One region of the Bradyrhizobium sp. 76 genome, then DNA from elsewhere that is predicted to be linked to it. Evidence: predicted binding sites of a transcription regulator. Region 1 holds the regulator's gene; each other region holds the start of a gene.
The links. Region 1 encodes LexA, which represses DNA repair genes until DNA is damaged. Its sites were predicted from a motif close to TGTTCNNNNTGTGTTCNG; they were not measured.
Positions count from the first base shown of each region.

Region 2: a site for LexA is predicted at 5,002-5,019, ahead of IVB48_RS25020 (ribonuclease T2). Genes of this name have one in related genera too.
Region 3: a site for LexA is predicted at 2,803-2,820, ahead of IVB48_RS28600 (YifB family Mg chelatase-like AAA ATPase). Genes of this name have one in related genera too.

Region 1 covers NZ_JADPIS010000015.1:609,097-616,056, reverse strand. Annotated here, with positions in the region: gene IVB48_RS03850 (alpha-hydroxy acid oxidase) at 1-815, shown strand, start outside; gene IVB48_RS03845 (HAD family phosphatase) at 824-1,456, shown strand; gene IVB48_RS03840 (hypothetical protein) at 1,624-1,815, shown strand; gene glp (gephyrin-like molybdotransferase Glp) at 2,035-3,246, shown strand; gene lexA (transcriptional repressor LexA) at 3,423-4,124, shown strand; gene IVB48_RS03825 (hypothetical protein) at 4,588-5,022, shown strand; gene IVB48_RS03820 (ComEC/Rec2 family competence protein) at 5,154-6,960, opposite strand, start outside.
Region 2 covers NZ_JADPIS010000102.1:226,013-232,972, reverse strand. Annotated here, with positions in the region: gene uvrC (excinuclease ABC subunit UvrC) at 1-1,927, opposite strand, end outside; gene IVB48_RS25035 (outer membrane protein) at 2,175-2,798, shown strand; gene IVB48_RS25030 (cold-shock protein) at 2,885-3,100, opposite strand; gene rlmJ (23S rRNA (adenine(2030)-N(6))-methyltransferase RlmJ) at 3,350-4,210, opposite strand; gene IVB48_RS25020 (ribonuclease T2) at 4,263-4,955, opposite strand; gene IVB48_RS25015 (hypothetical protein) at 5,070-5,534, opposite strand; gene IVB48_RS25010 (hypothetical protein) at 5,717-6,010, shown strand; gene IVB48_RS25005 (DUF3617 family protein) at 6,053-6,583, shown strand; gene IVB48_RS25000 (ATP-binding protein) at 6,650-6,960, opposite strand, start outside.
Region 3 covers NZ_JADPIS010000103.1:483,720-490,679, forward strand. Annotated here, with positions in the region: gene IVB48_RS28580 (CpaD family pilus assembly protein) at 1-227, shown strand, start outside; gene IVB48_RS28585 (AAA family ATPase) at 224-1,513, shown strand; gene IVB48_RS28590 (tetratricopeptide repeat protein) at 1,542-2,327, opposite strand; gene IVB48_RS28595 (PilZ domain-containing protein) at 2,407-2,652, opposite strand; gene IVB48_RS28600 (YifB family Mg chelatase-like AAA ATPase) at 2,879-4,417, shown strand; gene IVB48_RS28605 (hypothetical protein) at 4,470-4,811, shown strand; gene IVB48_RS28610 (hypothetical protein) at 4,930-5,397, shown strand; gene IVB48_RS28615 (ATP-binding protein) at 5,538-6,960, shown strand, end outside.

The sequences.
Region 1 (6,960 bases):
GCGCCGCGAGCGTGGCACGCGCCTGCGGCACTTTCGGTGCGGCGCACATGCTCAGTTCAGTGTCCGAGCCCGGCCTCGAGAAGACCGCCGAAGGTGCGCCCGACGCGCTGCGGCTCTACCAGCTCTATGTGCGCGGCGACGACGCCTTCGTCGCCGACGTCGTCAGCCGGGCTGAGAAGAACGCCTATGCCGCCTTCTGCCTGACCGTCGATACCGCTCATTACAGCCGTCGCGAACGTGACATCGCCAAGCGCTACGTTCGCGAGAGTCGGCTGCGCGCCACCGGCGGCGATTACCAGAAAGGTCTGGAGTGGCGGACCGTGAAGATGATCAAGGACAAGTTCAAGATCCCGCTGATCCTCAAGGGCATCGCGACGGCAGAGGACGCGCTGATCGCGATCGATCACGGCGTCGAATGGATCTACGTCTCCAACCATGGCGGCCGTCAGCTCGATCACGGTCGCGGCGCCATGCACGTGCTGCCCGAGATCGTTGACGCCGTGAACGGCCGCGCAAAGATCATGGTCGATGGCGGTGTCTGTCGCGGCACCGACATCGTCAAGGCGATCGCAGCGGGCGCCGACCTCGTCGGCATCGGCCGGCTGCAATGCTGGGCGCTGGCGGCGGCCGGCGAAGCCGGCGTGGCGCGCATGCTGGAGCTGCTCGAGGACGAAGTGCTGCGCTGCCTCGGCCTCTTGGGTGCGACCTCGTTCGCCGAGGTCAACAAATCCTGCCTGCACCACGCGACCGCAACCAACGCGCCGAGCGTGTTCAGCGCGTTTCCACTGTTCGACCACGAGCCATATCGATACTGAGTGAAAGGATGCAGGTGACATCGCTCTCTCCCGGCAGCGCGGATGCGCTTCTGTTCGATCTCGGCCGCGTGGTGCTCGATATCGATTTCTCCAAGGCGATCGCCTGCTGGGCGGGACACGCCGGCTGCAAGCCCGAATCCATCGTCGCGCGCTATGTGCGCGACAGCGAAGCCTATCGGTTGCACGAGATGGGGAAGATCAGCGATGAGGATTATTTCGCCTCATTGCGAGCCTCGCTCGGAATCGGCATTTCAGATGCGCAGTTCCTGGAAGGCTGGAACGCGATCTTCGCCGGTGAAATGCCTGACATCGCCGAGCTGCTGCCGCGGGCAGCGAAGCAGATGCCGCTGTACGCTTTCTCCAACACCAACCGGCCACACGTGGACCATTTCTCAAGGGAATATGCCGACCTCCTCGGCCATTTCCGCGAGCTGTATTTGTCGTCCAGCATCGGCCTGCGCAAACCGGATGCCGAGGCCTTCGACCACGTCGTCGCGGCGATCGGCGTGCCCGCCGGGCGTATCGTGTTCTTCGACGATCTTGCCGAAAACATCGAGGGAGCGCGGGCGCGCGGCTTGACGGCCGTGCATGTGACCTCGCCGCGTGATGTGGGGAACGCATTGAAAGCATTGGGCATCTGACGACGATCTGCCGCCGCGAGACCCCCGGAGATGCGGCCAACGCGACTAATTGTGAAGAAGTTTAGGAACCCGATCACTTTGTGCATTTTTATACAGAGTTCCCGGAACGGAATGCCGTCTTCCGGACTCTAGAGTCCGTTGGGACTTCTACAGACGGATGCATCATCGTGTTGGGCAAAACCTACCTCACCAAGCAGGCCTCTCTTCTTCTTGAATTCGCCAGGACAACTTCAGATTCGGATCTTTCCGCCAAGCTTGTGAGCAAGGCCGCCGACCTGAAATCCCAGGCCGATCCGCTGCCCGACAAGGATCAGGGACCCAAGGCGCCCGACGTAACTCACGGGCAGCCAGGGAGCTGATCGATGCAGGCCGGGGCGCTCGTCGTTCTCGTCTTGCCATGACCATTGTCCTGCCGATCTGGCACGTTCTTCGGATCGTGCCGCAACGCGCTTGATCCTGCCTTCCGGAACAATGCGGTGGGATGACTGCACCCGCTCGGCTGTTTTGCCTCTGCGCCCGCGCTCGGCTAGAAGACGTGCGGAACATTCGCCCGAACGTGCCGAGCAGGAGTTTTCGCCGTGGCCTTGATGCCGGTTTCCGACGCGCTTGCCGCGGTGCTGGCGGGTGCAGAGCCGCTGCCGGAAGAAATGATCTCCCTCGACCAGGCCTACCATCGCGTGCTCGCGCGTGACGTCGCGGCGCGGCGCACGCAGCCGCCGCAGGCGATGTCGGCGATGGACGGCTACGCGGTGCGAGCGGCCGATGCCGCGACGATCGATTCGGAGCTCACCATCATCGGCGAAGTCGCGGCGGGCCGACCGTTCGCGGGGATGGTCGGCGCCGGCGAGGCCGTGCGGATCTTCACCGGCGGCGTCGTTCCCGGTGGCGCGGACGCCGTCGTGATCCAGGAGGACACCGTCGCCGCCGGCAAGCGTATCACGATCAAGGAAGCCGCGATCGCCGGTCGGCACATTCGCCCCGCCGGCGTCGATTTCCGCGAGGACGACGTGCTCCTGCGCAAGGGAAGCCGTCTCACCGAGCGCGACCTCGCGCTCGCCGCCGGGATGAATCATCCGCACCTTGCCGTTTGCGGGCGTCCGAAGGTCGCGATTCTCGCCACCGGCGACGAACTGGTGATGCCGGGCAGCACGCCCGGCCACGGCCAGATCGTCTATTCCAACGGCTACGCCCTGCACGCGCTCGCCCGCAGCGAAGGCGCCGAGACCATCGACCTCGGTATTGCCGCCGACACGCTGGAGGCCACCACCGCCGGCATCCGCCGCGCCCGTGAGAGCGGCGCCGACATCCTGATCACGACCGGAGGCGCATCGGTCGGCGACCACGATCTGGTCCAGCAGGCACTGCGGGACGAAGGCATCGCGATGGCGTTCTGGAAGATCGCGATGCGGCCAGGCAAGCCGATGATGCACGGGCGGCTCGGCGCAATGGGCGTGATCGGTCTGCCGGGCAATCCCGTGTCGTCCTACGTGTGCGCTTTCCTGTTCATGGTGCCGCTGATTCGTGCCCTGTCGGGCCGTTCAGTGATTCACCATCGCCGTGAGCGCGCCGTGCTCGGCCGCGACGTCAGCGCCAACGACCAGCGCGAGGACTATCTGCGCGCGCATCTGGAGGAGCGCGACGATGGCACACGCGTCGTTCTTCCCGTCAATCATCAGGACTCTTCGCTGCTTGCGAATCTCGCTGCAGCGCAGGTACTTCTCGTGCGCGCACCGTTCGCGCCGAAGGCCGAAGCCGGCACGGCTTGCGAAGTGTTGCGGCTCCCTGTCTGAGCGCCCCGGCAATGCGCGTTCCGCCAACTTTGCTCTGTTCACGGTAAATTAAGCAGTTGCGGAACATGTATCGAACATATAGTGTCCGTTCATGATTTGTTTCGAGCATGTAGCGGCATATTGCCGAATTCAGCGTCTCGGAATCGGACGACATCAACCGGGGGACTTTGGTCGAGATGTTAACGCGCAAACAATACGAGCTTCTGCGGTTCATCAGTGAACGTCTGAAGGAAAGCGGCGTACCGCCCTCCTTCGACGAGATGAAGGATGCGCTCGACCTGCGCTCGAAGTCGGGCATCCATCGCCTGATCACGGCGCTCGAGGAGCGTGGCTTTATCCGACGCCTGCCCAACCGCGCCCGTGCGATTGAAGTCATCAAGCTGCCGGAGCTCCAGGCAGCCGCAGGCAGCCGCCGCGGCTTCACGCCGAGCGTCATCGAGGGCAATCTCGGCAAGGTGCGCGCGAGCTCCAGCCTGCCCGCGGACGAGGGCGAACGTCCCGTCGCGGTGCCGGTGATGGGTCGCATCGCGGCCGGCACGCCGATCGAGGCGTTGCAGACCCGCAGCCATACTATCAGCGTACCGCCTGACATGCTCGGCTCGGGCGAGCATTACGCGCTCGAAGTGCGCGGTGATTCCATGGTCGAGGCCGGCATCCTTGACGGCGACATGGCGCTGATTCAGCGCAACGAGAGCGCCGATACAGGGGACATCGTGGTGGCGCTGATCGACGACGAGGAAGCGACGCTGAAGCGCTTCCGCCGTCGCGGCGCCTCGATCGCGCTCGAGCCCGCCAACGCGGCCTATGAGGTCCGCATCCTGCCGCCCAACCGGGTGAAGATTCAGGGCAAGCTGATCGGGCTTTACCGGAAGTACTGATACCGGGCGTCCTTGATACCGGGAGTACTTCATACCGGAGGTGCTTGGCGCCGCGTGCGCTTCCGATCGGCATCGCCGGTCAGGGATTGGAGCGGATCATCGTCCGCTCCGGCTGGGTAGTCTTTCTGGTTCTGCACAGACTATCCGGCCCCTCCTTCGGCGCTGGCTCCTCGCGACGCCCACGAAGCGGAACTGGTTCGCGGCGCAAGTGTTCGAGGAAACAGCGGCCAGCGATCAAGCTCGACCGTGGCAGTCAAGCCGGCGATATTCGCGCACGCGCCTCCCGAATGCATCGCAACTCGCTTTGTTCCTATTGAATTCGGGAAAGATAATGTGATCGCGGCTCGCGGAAACCAGCCGCAGATTTGCCCACAACCAAGCAGAGCTTCATGCTTCAACTCTGATAGAGGCCTGCGCCTCGATTAAGAGACGCGGGTTGCTATCCCAGCATGAGGAGCACCCGATGTGTGACTACAGCCTGCATGCCGTCGCGTCGCGCCCCGCCGAAGTCGGCGAGACGATCGTCACGACAAGCTTCCGCGGCACCTCGACGCGCGGCTTCGCCTCGGCAGCCGATCCGTCTGTTGCCGTCTGCCTGCTGCCGGGAACGGAGCTCGCCTTCGCCGACGACGTTCGCTACGACAATCGCTGGATCTGGACGCGCACCATCAATTCCCGCGTGGGCAAGTTCGGCAAGATCGATCCGCACGTTCCCGACCGCCATCACGACGCGATCGAATTCCCCGACGGCAAATATGTGCTGGTGACGCAGCTCGTCGAAGGCCAGCGCGCGACCGTGCTGCAACTGCCTGTGACCCAGCCGGTGACGGAGCGCGAGCACAAGGCGCAGGTCATCGTCGACAGGCAGCCGACCGTCACGCGCCTGCCGATCGGCTGACGCAGCCGGCTACGAGGTCGGAGGTCAAGATTGAATCGCCGTCGCCGGCCGTGGCCGGCGAGATGGCGCGGTTTGCGCCCAGTGAATCCGAGCAGATGCACCAATCCACTGCATTGCTCCGCACCGTCAGATCAATCGTCGGCCTGCAAGTCGGTCTCCGCCGGCGTTGCGTCCTTGATGCGGGGTGCGATCGCCTTGGGCGCAAGGCTGCCGTCGAAATCACCCTCGCCTGCGCCGGCTGGCAACGAGGGGCGGCTCGCGCCTCTCGCCCTCACCGCCTGAACCACAAAGCCGTCACCACGCTGCGTTAGCGCCAGCGCACTCTGGCTGGCGAGCCGTTGCCGATCGACCACCATCGCCGCGCAATCGGGCGGCGCGGGGCGTGTCGTCACCACCAGCGCGGCCCGACTACAATCGTCCGCGAGAGCGTCGACGCGCAGTGCCAGCGCGACCAACCTCCCGTCGGCCAGTGGCGTCACGCAGCCCGATTCGTCACAGGACACGCCATCGGCCAGCGAGGCTCTGCCGGCATCGCGCGGATCTGCGTCGGCAGCGAGCCACTCCTTGAGCAGAAAGCTGTCCTTGCTCGTCCTGATCAGGTGCAGATGTCCGTCCCTGCCCCGCACCGCGACGCTGGCGCCATCCCCGGCAATCAGGATGTCGGGCTGCCGCGCCGACAGTCCCCAGAGGATCGCTGCCAGCAGGACCAGGGCGCCGGACCAGCGTAGCGGCGTGCGCAACAAGCCTAGCACAATGATTCCCAGGCTCGCCGCGATCAGCGGCGTGATCCCGAACGCCGGGATGCGGCCGACCGCGCCCGGTAAGGCCGCGACCCAGCGCGAGACCGCGACCATCCACTCGATGCCGATCCCCATCAGCCACCAGAACACGCTGTCCAGCCCGAACGGCGCAGCAAGCAGCCCCAACAATCCCGCCGGCATCACCAGCGCCGAGACCACCGGCATCGCGCCGAGATTGGCAAGCACGCCAAACGGCGTGACACGGTGGAAATGGAAAGCGGCGTAGGGCGTGGTCGCAAGTCCCGCAATCAGCGAGGCCATGAACAGCATCGCGATCTCGCGGCCACCCCACATCGCAATGCGCGCGGTCGCCGAATGGTCCGGCGAGGCAAACAAATTGGGCATGCCGATCTGCACCAAGGCGACGAGCCCGAGCGTTGCCGCAAACGACATCTGAAAACTCGGATGCACCAGTGCTTCCGGCGCGACCGCCAGCACGATCAGCGCGGCGACAGCAAGCGTGCGAAAGGTGATGGCGCGGCGATCGACCATCACCGCGATCAGCACTACCGCCGTCATGAAGAACGATCTTTGCGTTGCGACCTCCGCGCCCGACAGCAGCAGGTAGAACGCAGCAGCGACCAGCGCGGCGGCCGCCGACCATTTCTTGATGGCGAAGCCGGCCGCAAGTCCCGGGATCAGAGCGAGCAGCGCCCGCACCGCGAAGAACACGACACCGGCAACGACGGCCATGTGATAACCGGAAATCGAGAGCACGTGGCCGAGACCGGAGATGAACATCGCATCGTTGACGGGCGTGGTGATCGCATCGCGCCGCCCGGTAAGCAGCGCGGTCGCGATCGCCCGGTTGTCGCCGTCGAGCGTCGCCCGGATGCGGGCATCGATCGCATCGCGCAGGCCTTGCATGAAGGCCGCATAACGCAGCCGCAAGCCGGCGGTCTCAGGCGGCGGCGCCACCGTGATTGCGCCCATCGCGAAGCCGGAGGCGCCGATGCCCTGGAAGAACATGTCACGCGAAAAGTCGTAGCTGCCGGGCCGCACCGGCGCGAGCGGCGGCATCAACCGTGCCTTCAGCTGAACGAAGCTACCGACCTCCGGCGCGGTGCCTTTGCGGACCGACAGGCGCACGCGCTCAAGCCTGACGTCGCTGCGTTGCGCCTCCATCGCAGTGACGCGC
Region 2 (6,960 bases), on a different contig from region 1:
ACGGGCCGATGCCCGGAATCTCCTGCAAGCCGGCCTCGCGGATGTCCTTCTTGCGCAGCTTGCGGTGCGAGCCGATGACGAAGCGGTGCGCCTCGTCCCGCAGGCGCTGGATGAAATAGAGCACGGGGTCGCGCGGCTCCAGCTTGATCGCCTCGCGCTCCGGCATGAACAGGGTCTCGCGGCCGGCATCCCGGTCCGGCCCCTTGGCCACGGACATCAGCGCCACCTGGGTCAGGCCGAGATTTGCAAAGATCTCCCGGACCGCGTTGAGCTGGCCGCGGCCGCCGTCGATGATCACGAGATCGGGCCATTGCGGGAAGTCGTCGTCCTTGGTTTTGGCCGCGCCCTCTTCGGGCGGATTGATCAGGCGCTTGAAGCGGCGCTCCAGCACTTCGCGCATCATGGCGAAGTCGTCGCCCGGCGTGATCCCTTCCGACTTGATGTTGAACTTGCGGTACTGGTTTTTGACGAAGCCATCGGGGCCGGCGACGATCATGGCGCCGACCGCGTTGGTGCCCTGGATATGGCTGTTGTCGTAGACTTCGATCCGCTTCGGCGCATGCGGCAGGCTCAGGGTCGTGGCCATGGCGTCCAGCAGGCGGCTCTGCGTCGCGGTGTCCGCGAGCTTGCGGCCCAGGGCCTCGCGCGCGTTGGTGAGCGCGTGGGTGACGAGCTCCTTCTTCTCGCCGCGCTTCGGCGTGGACACCTCGACCTTGCGGCCGGCCTTGATCGACAGCGCGTTGGCGAGCAGCTCGCTCTCCTCGATCTCGTGCGAGAGCAGGATGTTCCTCGGCGGCGGCTTGTCGTCATAGAACTGGGCGAGGAAGGAGCCGAGCACCTCTTCCGGCGTATACGTCTTCTCCGCGCGCGGGAAATAGGCGCGGTTGCCCCAGTTCTGCCCGGTGCGGAAGAAGAACACCTCGACACATGAGAAGCCGCCCTCCTGGTGGATGGCGAACACGTCGGCTTCTTCCACCGTGCGCGGATTGATGCCCTGCTGCGACTGGATCGCGGACAACGCAGCGAGGCGGTCGCGGTAGAGCGCGGCGCTCTCGAATTCGAGCTCACCGGAGGCCTTCTCCATCTCGGCGGCAAGCTCCTGTTTCACCGCATGGCTCCTGCCGGACAGGAAGTCGCTCGCCTCGCGCACCAGGGTCGTGTAGCCGGGGAAGTCGATCTCGCGGGTGCAGGGGCCGGCGCAACGGCGGATCTGGTAGAGCAGGCAGGGCCGCGAGCGGCTCTCGAAGAAGGAATCCGTGCAGGAGCGGATCAGGAATGCGCGCTGCAACGCGGTGATGGTGCGGTTGACGGCGCCGGCCGAGGCGAACGGGCCGAAATAGCGACCGGGCCGCGTCTGCGCGCCGCGATGCTTCAGGATCTGCGGCGCCCAATGGTCGCCCGTGATCAGGATATAGGGAAACGACTTGTCGTCGCGCAGCTGCACGTTGAAGCGCGGCCGAAGCTGCTTGATGAGGTTGGCCTCCAGCAGCAGCGCTTCGGTCTCGGTGTGGGTCGAGATGATTTCCACGGTAACTGTGGCGGCGATCATGCGCAGGATGCGCGCCGGCTGCGGCGCACTCTGGCGCGCATAGTTCGACAGGCGCTTTTTGACGTTCTTGGCCTTGCCGACATAGAGCACGTCGGCATTCCCATTGAGCATGCGGTAGACGCCGGGCGAGGTGGGGGCGAGGCGGACCGCGCGTTCGATCGCCTCGTGGCCGGTCGCCAGCGGCTCTTCGCCGACCGTGCCGCTCTCTTCCAGGATGTCCGGCAGCCGTGCGTCGTCCTCGTCGTCCCCGTTTGCTGTGGCGGGATCGAGGTCGGGCGGCGCCGCTTCCGTCTCCTGGGGCGGGACGTCGGGCGCGTTGCCGCGCGCGGGTTTGCGCGCACGTGCGTCGTCCGGATTGTCGGTGGAATCGTGAACCATGGTGCGAATTTAGGCGTTGCGGGTGCCGATTTGAAGTTCCGGCGGTGCGGCACGCACAGGATGGCGGCGCAGTTCCCGGTAACGCTTGCTTAAGCCTGTTAACAGCGCGGTAACCCGGCTTAACAGGCCTTTAACTTAAAACTCTCGATAAATGTTACGCGAAATAGTGGTGGTTCCGTAACCATGCGGTTTTGCCTCGCGCGGCGCAGGCATCGCGCCGGTGACGGCAGTTGCGTTGGAGTATGTGATGAAGAGGCTCGTTGTGGGCGCAGCCGCGTTGGCTGCAGTCGGCTGGACGGCTTCGGCAGGGGCCGCCGATCTCAATTACGGGCAGCGTGCGCCCTACACGGTCAATCAGCCGCTCAACGCCTATAGCTGGGCCGGTCCGTATCTCGGTGCCAATCTCGGCTACGAATGGGGCTCGGTGAACAACAATCCCGCAAAACCGTCGGGCTTCGTCGGCGGCGTTCAGGCCGGTTACAATTTCCAGACCGGCCCGTGGGTGTTCGGTGTCGAAGGTGACATCCAGGCCGCCGGTGCCGACGATACCTTCGCGCCGTGGAAGTTCTCCAATCCGTGGTTCGGCACCCTGCGCGGCCGCGCGGGCTATGCCCTCAGCAACGTGCTGTTCTACGGCACGGCGGGCCTCGCCTTCGGCGAGCTGCGCGCGCAGACGTTCGGCTGGACGGAGTCGCATACCAGCGCCGGCTGGACCATCGGTGCCGGCGCCGAAGTTGGTTTCGCGCCGAACTGGAGCGCCAAGCTCGAATATCTCTACATCGATCTGTCGACGAGTCAGTTCGCGATTACAGGCGTGTCAAACGGCTATAGCGCCAGCGTTGTGCGCGCAGGCGTGAACTATCACTTCTGATACCCAAAGAAGAAAATACCGGACTACAGCCTCCCGGCCGCTCGCGGCCGGGATTTTTTTTGCGCCGGTGTTTCGCGTCGGACTCGCTAGGGAAGGATGACCAAATCGACCGCCTTCGGCCCCTTGCCCTTCTTGTCCGGTTCGACTTCGAAAGTAATACGCTGTCCTTCGGCAAGGTCCTTCAGTCCGGCCCGCTCCACAGCAGTAATATGCACGAAGACGTCGCGGCCCCCGTCGTCCGGTTTGATGAATCCGTAGCCGCGCTCACCGTTGAAAAACTTGACCGTTCCCGTCATGGCCATCGGGAAACTCCCCCTCATTGCTCCTCCGTCGTGACGCAGACGCACGTCACGACATGACCGGGCCTTACGAAGCCCGGGAGCTGGCCATCCTTGGGCAGACCATTCGGTCCGACTGGATCTTTCTTAGGCCTTCACTCCGCCGCAACCATTCGCGGAAGCGGAACGTAAAGCCAGTCACCGCAACAGCATAATACGGTTCTCTGCAGATTGACCACCGCTCCTGCATATTTTTCCCAAGATGCCGGAGTGTTACGGCCTTGGTACCTCTAATCGGAATCTGGCAGCGCCCCCCTGGCCGAGCGGCATTTCCAACTCGGGCAGGATCGTCTTGAGCTCGCCGTGCAGTGTGTAAGGGGGATTGACGATCAAGAGCCCGCTGGAGGTGAGGGCTGCGCCGTCGGCTTGTGGCGCCACGCTGAATTCGAGGCGCAGGCATTTTCCCGGCGGTTTTGCTGCGGCTGCGAGCCGCGCCACTGATTGCACCAGTGCGTCGGTGGCGCGCCGGCTCTTGGCGGGATACCAGATTACATAGATACCGGTCGGCCATTTCGCGAAAGCCGTCGAGAAGGCCTCTTCGAGCTTTTCGAACTCGTCCTTCGCCTCGAACGGCGGGTCGATCAGCACGAGCCCGCGCCGTTCCTTCGGCGGCACGAAAGCCGGCAGCGCCATCCAGCCGTCGAGGTCGACCACGCGGGCCTGTTCGTCGTGGCGCAGCACGCCGATCAGCGCCTTGCGCGCCTTCGGCTCGAGCTCGCAGAGCAAGAGGCGGTCCTGCGGCCTCAGCAGGCCGCGTGCGATCAGCGGCGAGCCCGGGTAAGCCTTGAGCTCGCCCTTCGGATTGAAGGCGCGGACGATGTCCAGATAGGGCTTGGTCAGCGCCATGGCGTCGTTCGACAGCCGCGCCTGCATCAGCCGCGCAATGCCCGTCAGCCACTCGCCGCCGCGACGCGCCTCGTCGCTTTCGAGATCGTAGAGGCCGGCGCCGGCATGGGTGTCGATGACGCGGAACGCGCCCGGCTTGTCCTGGAGATAGGTGATGATGCGCGCCAGCACGATGTGCTTGATGACATCGGCGAAGCTGCCGGCATGGAAGGCGTGGCGGTAATTCATGCAAGAGCACTACGCCACGTGACGGCCTGAGCAAAGAGGCACGACGCCTGGGCTACCCACCCCGGATCGGCGGCATCGCCACCTGGTCGCGACGGCAGGCGCGGCGGTCGATCTCCTCGCAGGCGCGGAATTGCAGGTCCTTGCTGAGGCAGATGCGGACTTCCGATAGCCGCGTCCGGTTGCAGGTGATCGAGACGGCGGCATTGCTGAGGCCCGGGTTGGCCTTGATGAAGGCTTCCTCCACCTCTGCCGGCGCCACCGTCTTGGCCTGCGACAAATCGAGATATTCGGCCGGAATCTTGATTGCGGCGCGCGCCTTCCGGATCGTCTCGAAATAGCTGCGGTCGGCGAGCCCCGAGCAGGTGCCGTGCTTGTCCCATTCGTTGAAGATCAGCCCCGGCGCCGGCATCAGATCGAGCATGGACGAGACGATGCTGCGGTTCAGCCGCGGCGACGGCCGCTGACAATATTCCGGAAAACCATTCTCATATTGCGGCCACAAACCGTGCACCACGAAAGCGTAGGGCCGTCCGCTGCACTGGGTCTGCGAGCGGCCGCCGCGCTCCGCCGCCTCTTCGCAGAAGGAGGGCGACCACGACAGCGACAGCACATAAAAATCGAACTCGCCGGGCGTGTTCTGCCGCTTGTCCTGGGCCTTTGCGCCGCCGGCCAACGCAGCCAGCCCGGTCGCAAGCGTCAGCGAGATCATCAGGCGGGAGAACGAATGCAATCTGGAATGAAACATGGCGACGCCCCTCAACTAGACTGTGCAGACGAGCCTAGCAGGCGATAGGAACATTTCAAGAACAAATTTTGGGCGACCATCGTTGGGCCGCCTGATCGGTCCGGATCAGAGCAATTATTGCTTGGCGGCGCGGCAGGCCGGGTTGTAGGCCCAGTTGCGGTCGAGCCCGACCACGCACCATTCGACGCCCTGGCCGTAGCCGGCGAAGCCGCCATCCTCGACGATGGAGAAGTGCACCTTGCGCATCTTGCCGTCCGTGAGCATGGCCTCGCCGGTGCAATAGCGGCGAGGGATGTTGTCCGATGCCCAGGGCCGGAACGCGGTCTCGTGAACCGCGGCGAAGCCGGTGATCTTCAACGAGGAATTCCAGAACGAGCTTTCTTTCTCCCAGAACTGGCTGGCGATCGTCGGCAGCGCCCGGTCGCATTCGGAGACGTTGCCGTCATAACGCGGCCCGCTCAGCCAGAAATTCAGCTCCAGCGGATTGGCGGCCCTGGCCTCACCGAGCGACAGCGCCCCGAACAGGAGGCCGAGCACGGCGGCAAAGCGGAGCGATTTCAGGAAGGTCGAGGCGCGCATGGATGATCCAGACAGCATGATCTGCAAGGGTCGGACGGTGCCGTGAAGGCCGGAGGAGGTCAAGTGCAGCGCGGCAACACTTGCCGACGAGTTGACCGCAATGCTGCGTTGGACCGGCCATCCGTTCTTTCCACCGCCGCGCCGACACCGTAAACTGCCGCCAACCAATCGGAGTGACGGGAATGCGAATCATTGCGGCCGCGGGCCTACTTGCCTTGGGTATGATGGCGAGCCAGTCGGCGCGCGCCGATCTGCTTCCGGTGCCTCCGTTCAAGGGCAACGACACTGGCGGAATCATCGCCTATTCGATGGCAACCCAGGTCGATGCGCGGCAGGTCGCGGTCGATCACTGCGCGCGCTACGGGAAGGTCGCCAAATTCCTGGCGGTGCAGGCCTATGAGGGCGGCTACATCTCGTTCTCCTGCCGCTGGGTGCCCTATGGCGCCGCCGACCAGCCGATCCGCACGCTCTACTGAGGCGCTTTCGCAACGCCGCCATCGCAGCCGGGAGCTTCCGTCATGACGCGCAAACTCGCTTTGCTCGGCTCCGCACTTTGCCTCGTCTTGTCGGCAGCCAGCGCCCGCGCTGACGACCTGCCGGTGCGCAAGGCGGGCCTGTGGGAATTGAAGATGGTCAGGACCGGCACGCCGGTGCCCGAGATGACCATGCAGCACTGCACCGACGAGACCGTCGACAAGGAGATGAACAACAACATCTCCCCGATGGCGAAGCAGATCTGCGCCAAGCAGGACATCAAGAAGACCGCGACCGGTTATGTCAGCGATTCCGAGTGCAATGTCGCCGGCATCAGCACGACCTCGCATGCTGAGATCACCGGCGATTTCAATTCGGCCTATACGGTGAAGACGTCGTCGCACGCGCAAGGCGGCGCCGCCGGCGCGGCAGGCCGCGACACGACCATGCAGCTCGAAGCGAAATGGCTGGGCGCCTGCAAGCCGGACCAGAAGCCCGGCGACATCGTGATGCCCGGCGGCTTCAAGATGAACGTGCGTGACATGGACAAGCTGAAAGCGCTGTTGCCGAAGTAGGTGAGATCGCCGCGCAAACACGTGCACTCCCTCGCCCCGTTCTTACGGGGGCGTGAAGTCCCGCGCCTACACCGGTATCCGCACGCTCGCTCTTAATCCGCCCATCGGACTGTCGCCAAGCGTGATGTCGCCGCCGTGCGAACGGGCGATGTCGCGGGCGATCGCGAGGCCAAGACCCGTGCCGCCTTCGTCTTGGTTGCGGGCGTTGTCCAGCCGCAGGAACGGCTTGAACACCTCTTCGCGCAAATGGGCGGGAATGCCCGGCCCGTCGTCGTCGACCGTCACGGTCAAATAACGGTGATCGCGCTGGCCGGTGATGGCGATGCTTTTGCCGTAGCGGGCGGCGTTGGTGACGAGGTTGGCGAGGCAGCGCTTGA
Region 3 (6,960 bases), on a different contig from region 1:
ACCCCGGCTACAACGAGAACCGGCCCTATTTCAATCTGGGCTGCGCCAGCCAGCGCAACCTCGCGGCCATGATCGACAATCCGGCCGACCTCGAGCAGCCGCGATCCGAGACGCCGGCCTATAACGCACGGCGTGACGTGGCCTTCGAGCGCTATCGTAAGGGCACGCCGATCGCGACCATGAATCCAGACGCCGACAAGGCCAAACTCAGCGATACAGGCAGATGACACGCGTCCACGACGAAGAAGCGGACGATCCGCAGCACCCCGAGGAACACATTGCGCCGGTTCCTCGCATCTCCGTGCAGGCCTTTTGCGAGACCGAGCAGACGCTCGCCGCGGTGACCGCGGCCGGGCAGGATCGCCGCCTCGCCAAGGCGCATCTCACCGCCAAGGATGGTGGCCTAGCTGCGGCAATCGAAGTCTATGAAACGATGCCGACGCCGAACGTCATCGTGATCGAATCCGACGGCACGCGCGACATCCTCGAGGGCCTCGACGACCTCGCCGGCGTCTGCGATCCCGGCACCCGCGTGGTCGTGATCGGCAATCCCAACGACACCGCGCCCTATCGCGAGCTGGTCCGCCGCGGCGTCAACGACTATGTGGTGGGACCGGTCGAGACGCTCGACGTCGTCCGCTCGATCTGCAGCCTGTTCTCGGCGTCCGAAACCATCATCACCGGCCGCGTCATCGCGGTGGTCGGCGCCAAGGGCGGTGTCGGCGCCTCCACCGTCGCGCACAATGTGGCCTGGACCATCGCCCGCGACCTCGCACTCGATTCCGTCGTGATCGATCTCGACCTCGCCTTCGGCACCGCGGGTCTCGACTACAACCAGGACCCCGTGCAGGGCATCGCCAATGCGGTGCTGTCGCAGGATCGGCCGGACACGGCCCTGATGGAGCGTCTGCTCTCCAAATGCACCGAGCGTCTCAGCCTCCTTGCCGCGCCTGCCACCCTTGACCGCGTCTACGATTTCGGCGCGGAGGCCTTCGACGCGGTGTTCGACACGCTGCGCATGACCACGCCCTGCATCGTGCTCGACGTTCCCCATCAATGGTCGGGCTGGACGCGACGCGCGCTGGTCAACGCGGACGACATCGTGATCGTGGCCGAGCCCGATCTTGCGAACCTGCGCAACACCAAGAACATGCTGAACGTGTTGAAGGCGGCGCGGCCGAACGACCGGCCACCGCTCTACTGCATCAACCAGGTCGGCATGCCCAAGCGTGCGGAGATCGAGGTCAAGGCCTTCGCCAAGACCATGGAGAGCCAGCCGATCGCGGTTATCCCGTTCGATTCGAAGCTGTTCTCGACCGCGGCCAACAACGGCCAGATGATCGCGGAGGTCTCCAAAAGCCACCGCACCACCGAACTGTTCCAGAACATGGCGAACCGCCTTGCCGGGCGCGGCGAGGTGAAGAAGCCGAAGCGCTCGCTGCTCGGACCGCTGCTGAAGAAGCTGAAGGGTAGGTCGGGGCGCGGGTCAGCCCCGCATCGCAAGGCATCCTGAGCAAGGCATCCTGACGCGCGAGGGCGGGTTACTTCTCCGCCCGCTGCTGCTTCTTCACCAGCAACTGCCGCAGCGCCGTGACCTTTGCCGCCGCCTGATCCGGCGGCAGGTCGGCCTTCACGATGGTTTCGGCCTCGGCCTGCTTTCCTTCCAGTCCCAGTACGAGCGCGAGATTGGCGCGCACGCGGAGATCGGCGGGATTGCGCGCGTGCGCCCGGCGCATCGTTTCCTCTGCCCGCGGCAGATTGTTCTGCAGCATGTAGGACAGTCCGAGATTGGACAGCACCGACGGCTCGTCCGGCACGATCTTGAGCGCGGCGGCGTAATATTGCTGCGCTTCCTCGTTGCGGCCGAGTTGATCGAGCGCGGCGCCCTGCGCCGACAGGATATGCCAGTCGGGATCCTCGGGCGAATGCGCGCGGCCGAGGACGTCGAACGCCTGCTGGAAACTGCCGCTGTCGGCGAGCGCGCGGCCGTAGCCTGCGAGCAGCGCCTTGTTGCTGGAATGGGCGAGCACGGCCTGCTCCAGCACCGCGAGCGCCTGCGCGCGCTGGCCGGTCTGGCGCAACGCCTTGCCGTATTCGAGCGCGACGTTGGGATCGCCAGGCTTGGCGCGATAGCGCTCGCGCAGCGCGTCCATGTCCGGCCTCACGTCCGGCTTGGTGTCGGCCCTGCCAGCCGTTTCCGACTTTCCGCCGAGCGCGCCGGTGATGTCCTCGATGCCAGTGGTCTGACAGCCGCCAAGAGCCAGGATCAGAAGCGCGGAAAACAGATATCTCGCCGGAGGAGAGGCGACGGACAAACGCTTGGACATACTCTGATCACTCGGCGACTGATCAGAGATGCTTACCGATTAACGCTAAAGTCCCGTTAAGGCGGGGCGCTTGCGCGGCTCAGTCGGTGAATTCAGCGCCGAACTCGCAGCCGATGCGCCAGCGCAGGCGGCACTGCCGGGAATAGTCGGGCGCGAAGATGATGGTGAATTGCGGCGGCACTTCCAGGAACTCCGCCACCACTTTCACGCCGCCATCCGAAATATCCGTGATCGTGCAATCCCGCGGCAGCGAACCCGCGCCAAAGTGAATCTTGGCGAGCCGTGTGCACATCCGTCGTTCGCTTCTCCGGCGATTTGCAAGCATTTGAATTGTTCACCCGTTAGACCACGGCCCATCCCGCACCCCTAGGAGTAGCGGACATTCGTTGGGATGTGCTGAGCAGAGCAGCTTGCATTCGAGGCGTAGTGTCTTCGTCGTGTTTACGATCAGTTAGGGCCTTCCGGCTCCTGGGCATGTTCCTGTATTGTTCTTGCAAGAGCCGGCCCGCTCTGCTACCCCTAATTGTGCAACAGGGCAGGCTGGTTCGGGCATGGTTCAGCGGGTTTCTACCGTCGCCTTTGAGGGGATCGAGGCCCGCGCGGTCGACGTGCAGGTGCAGGTCGCGCCGGGTCTTCCGGCCTTCGCGATCGTCGGTCTCCCGGACAAGGCGGTGTCGGAGGCACGTGAGCGGGTCCGCTCGGCGCTGATCGCCTCGGGGCTGGCGCTGCCGGCGCGGCGGATCACCGTCAATCTCGCGCCCGCCGATCTGCCCAAGGAGGGCAGCCATTATGACCTGCCGATCGCGCTTGGGCTGATGGGGGCGATCGGAGCGATCCCGCCGGATGCGCTGACCGGCTTCACTGTTCTGGGCGAGCTTGGCCTCGACGGATCGATCGCGCCGGTGGCCGGTGTTCTTCCCGCCGCGATCGGCGCCAATGTGCGCGAGGAGGGCCTGATCTGTCCGGCGGCTTGCGGCTCGGAAGCGGCGTGGGCGAGTCCGGACATCCAGATCATCGCCGCGAGTTCGCTGATCCAGATCGCCAACCACTTCAAGGGAACGCAGGTGCTGTCGCGGCCTGTGCCGAAGGTGCATGAAGCCGCTGCCTCGCCGCTCGACCTGCGCGACATCAAGGGACAGGAGAGCGCCAAGCGGGCGCTGGAGATCGCGGCCGCCGGCGGTCATCACCTGCTCATGATCGGCGCGCCGGGCGCCGGCAAATCGATGCTGGCGGCACGCCTGCCCTCGATCCTGCCACCGCTGTCACCGGGCGAGTTGCTCGAGGTCTCGATGATCGCCTCTGTTGCCGGCGAGATCGAGGGCGGCGCGCTGACGGCGCGGCGGCCGTTCCGATCGCCGCATCATTCCGCCAGCATGGCCGCGCTCACCGGCGGCGGCATGCGCGCCCGGCCCGGCGAGATCTCGCTCGCGCATCAGGGCGTGCTGTTCCTCGACGAGCTCCCCGAATTCGATCCGCGCGTGCTGGATTCGTTGCGCCAGCCGCTGGAGAACGGCGAGGTCTCGGTGTCCCGCGCCAATCACCGCGTCACCTATCCCGCGCGCTTCATGCTGGTCGCCGCGATGAATCCCTGCCGCTGCGGCAATGCGTTCGAGCCCGGCTATGCCTGCAAGCGCGGCCGCATCGATCGCTGCACCGACGACTACCAGGCCCGCATCTCCGGGCCACTGATGGACCGCATCGATTTGCGCATCGAGGTTCCCGCGGTGACCGCCGCCGATTTGATCCTGCCGCCGCCGGCAGAGGGCTCAGCCGAAGTCGCCGCGCGCGTGGCGGCGGCGCGCGACATCCAGCTCGCACGCTACGCGAATGCCGGCCTGCCGAAGGTTCGCACCAATGCCGAAGCGCCGGCCTCGGTGCTGGAGGAGATCGCCAAGCCGGATGCGCAAGGCCAGAAGCTCCTGCGCGACGCCGCCGAGACCATGCGGCTGTCGGCGCGTGGCTATCACCGCGTGCTCCGGGTGGCGCGCACGCTCGCCGATCTCGACGGCGCCGACAAAATCGGCCGTCTGCACCTCGCCGAGGCGCTGTCCTACCGCGCGCTCGCGGAAGATGTGCGGCAGCTGGCGTGAGCGATGCGCCGCCGCAGCTTTCTCGACAACATCACCATGCCCGAGATTGATCATGACCGATGCGAATGCCTGCACCATCAGATTTGTTCGTGCGTCCCAATATGCCGATTGGCTGAGGTCGTACGAGCTGTGGGTCAACGGGACCAGCGTTGGGAAGCTTGCACGCAACGACGTGTTGGAGATCACGCTGCCGGCCGGCACCTGCACGATCGATGCGAGCATTGATTGGGGCAGGAGCCAGCCGCTCGTCGTTCGCAGCAGTCCCGGCCAAACCGTCGAGATCGAGGTCAGGAACAGGTGGGGTGCCTGGGCGGCGCTGTGGGCGATCAGCTTTGGCAAGAACAGCTATTTGGTTCTCACTGAAGTCGAGCGAAAAACCAACAAAAGCGCCTAACCGACCGAGACTCTCATCCCCCGATACCGGCATCAACCCGGCGGTAACGAGTTTCCTTTACGCTCTGCAAACCATAAGGCCCATCAGTTCCCGTACAGGGCCTGGCGAGTAGCGTGTCATGTTGCGTTTCAAGATCCTGGCCTCGGTTGCTCCCCTGTTGGCGGCGGCGGTGTTTGCCCGCAGTGAGATCGGATCGGTCTCGCATCCCTGCATCGCCCTCGGCGACACCTCCGTCGAGCTGACGTCGCTGTTCTGGACCGCCGGCGTGCATGTCGCCTTCACCGATGATCCCGCGCGCGCCACGGTGCGGGTTCAGATCACCGAGGATGCGGACGCTGCCGACTTCGCCGTCGTCGACGATGGCCCCGGTTCGGAATCGGAGTCCTGCCAGGCCAACCCCTCGACGCGCCTGATCTCGATTGCGGCGCAGCCCGTCGACGGCGGTCAGGTGATCTATCTCTCCAGTGAGGGGCCGGCGGATTACCGCGTCTATGTGCGCTCGAAGACCTTCTCCCAGCGCGAGGCGGCGGCGCTGATCGTCGGCGCCCGCGGCGGCCACCGCCATCTCCAGGCCGCTTCGCTTTGAACCGCCTCGCTCTGCGCCGTTAACACCTCGTCAACCCTGTTTGGAGGCGGTCGCAGGGCCTCAAACTGTTCGCAAGGTCGACGGCACATCGTCGTTGACAGCGAGCACAGCGTTTTAAGAAAAGAGTCGGGTCGGTGGCGATGGATCGGACGTTCCGGATCAAGGTGCGCATGCGCCGCTTCAGGCGACAGTACCCAAAAATCGCCTTCGCAATCCGCTCCATCATGATCTTCTCGGCGACCTTCGGCGGCGCCTATGGATTTGTCTCCGGCAGCCGGTCCGAGACGTCCGGCTACGATCCCAATGCGTTTGCGATCGGCGTCAGCTTCCTGTTCGCGCTCGCCTGCCTCGGCCTCGCCACGCTCAGCATGCGCCTGCGCTTCGTCAACAAGCGGATGCGTGCGCTGGCTGCCCACAACGAAACGCTGATCGACCGCAATTGGGAGCTGAAGGAAGCGGAAGAACGCGCTCGCAGCCTGTTCGAACAGCAGGGCGACCTGATCGTGCTGCGCGACACAAGCGGCCGCATCACCTTCGCCAACGACGCCTATTGCGCGCTTGCCGGGCAGGCGCGCGGCGCGCTGGTCGGCACGCGCTTTGATTTCGACGTGCTGGAGCAGGGCGACAGCGCGCGCGAGAGCAACGGCACGCGCATTCACGACCAGAAGATCGCAACTCCGCTCGGCGCGCGCTGGATCGCCTGGCGCGAAGGCTATGTCCGCCTCGACGCCGGCCAGCCCGCCGAATTGCAGAGCGTCGGACGCGATGTCACCGACCGCACCGAGACCGAACGTGCGCTGTCCGACGCCCGCGACCAGGCCGACGCCGCCAACCGGGCGAAATCGCGCTTCCTGGCGATGGCCTCGCACGAGATCCGCACGCCGCTCAACGGCATCATCGGCATGGGCGGGCTGCTGCTCGACACCACGCTGACGCCGGAGCAGTCGACCTACGCCAGGGCCGTGAAGACCTCGGGCGAAGCGCTGATGGCACTGATCGAGGAGTTGCTCGACTATTCCAAGATCGAAGCCGGCAAGCTCGATCTCGAGCAGCGACCCTTCGCGCTCTCGGCTCTGATCGAGGACATCACCGAGCTGCTCGCGCCGCGCGCGCAGGCAAAGCAGCTCGAGATCGCCGCCTATGTCGACGAGCGGCTGCCGCTTGAAGTGGTCGGCGACCCCGCGCGGCTGCGCCAGGTGCTGCTCAACCTCGCCGGCAACGCCATCAAGTTCACCGCGAGCGGCGGCGTCGCGCTGATCGTCGAGCCCGGCATCTGGCCGAACGAGATCAGTTTTCTGGTGCGCGACACCGGCATCGGCATCGCAGCACACGCGCAACAGCGCATCTTCCGCGAATTCGAGCAGGCCGACGAACGCGTCGCCCGCACCCATGGCGGCACCGGCCTCGGTCTCGCCATCAGCGAGCGCATCGTCAAACGCATGGGCGGCCGCATCACACTTACGAGCGAGCCGGGCAAGGGCGCGACCTTCGAGGTCGCAGTACCGCTGGCGTCATCCCTCGCCGGCGCGGAACAGACGGCATTCCCCAGCCCCGATCTCACCG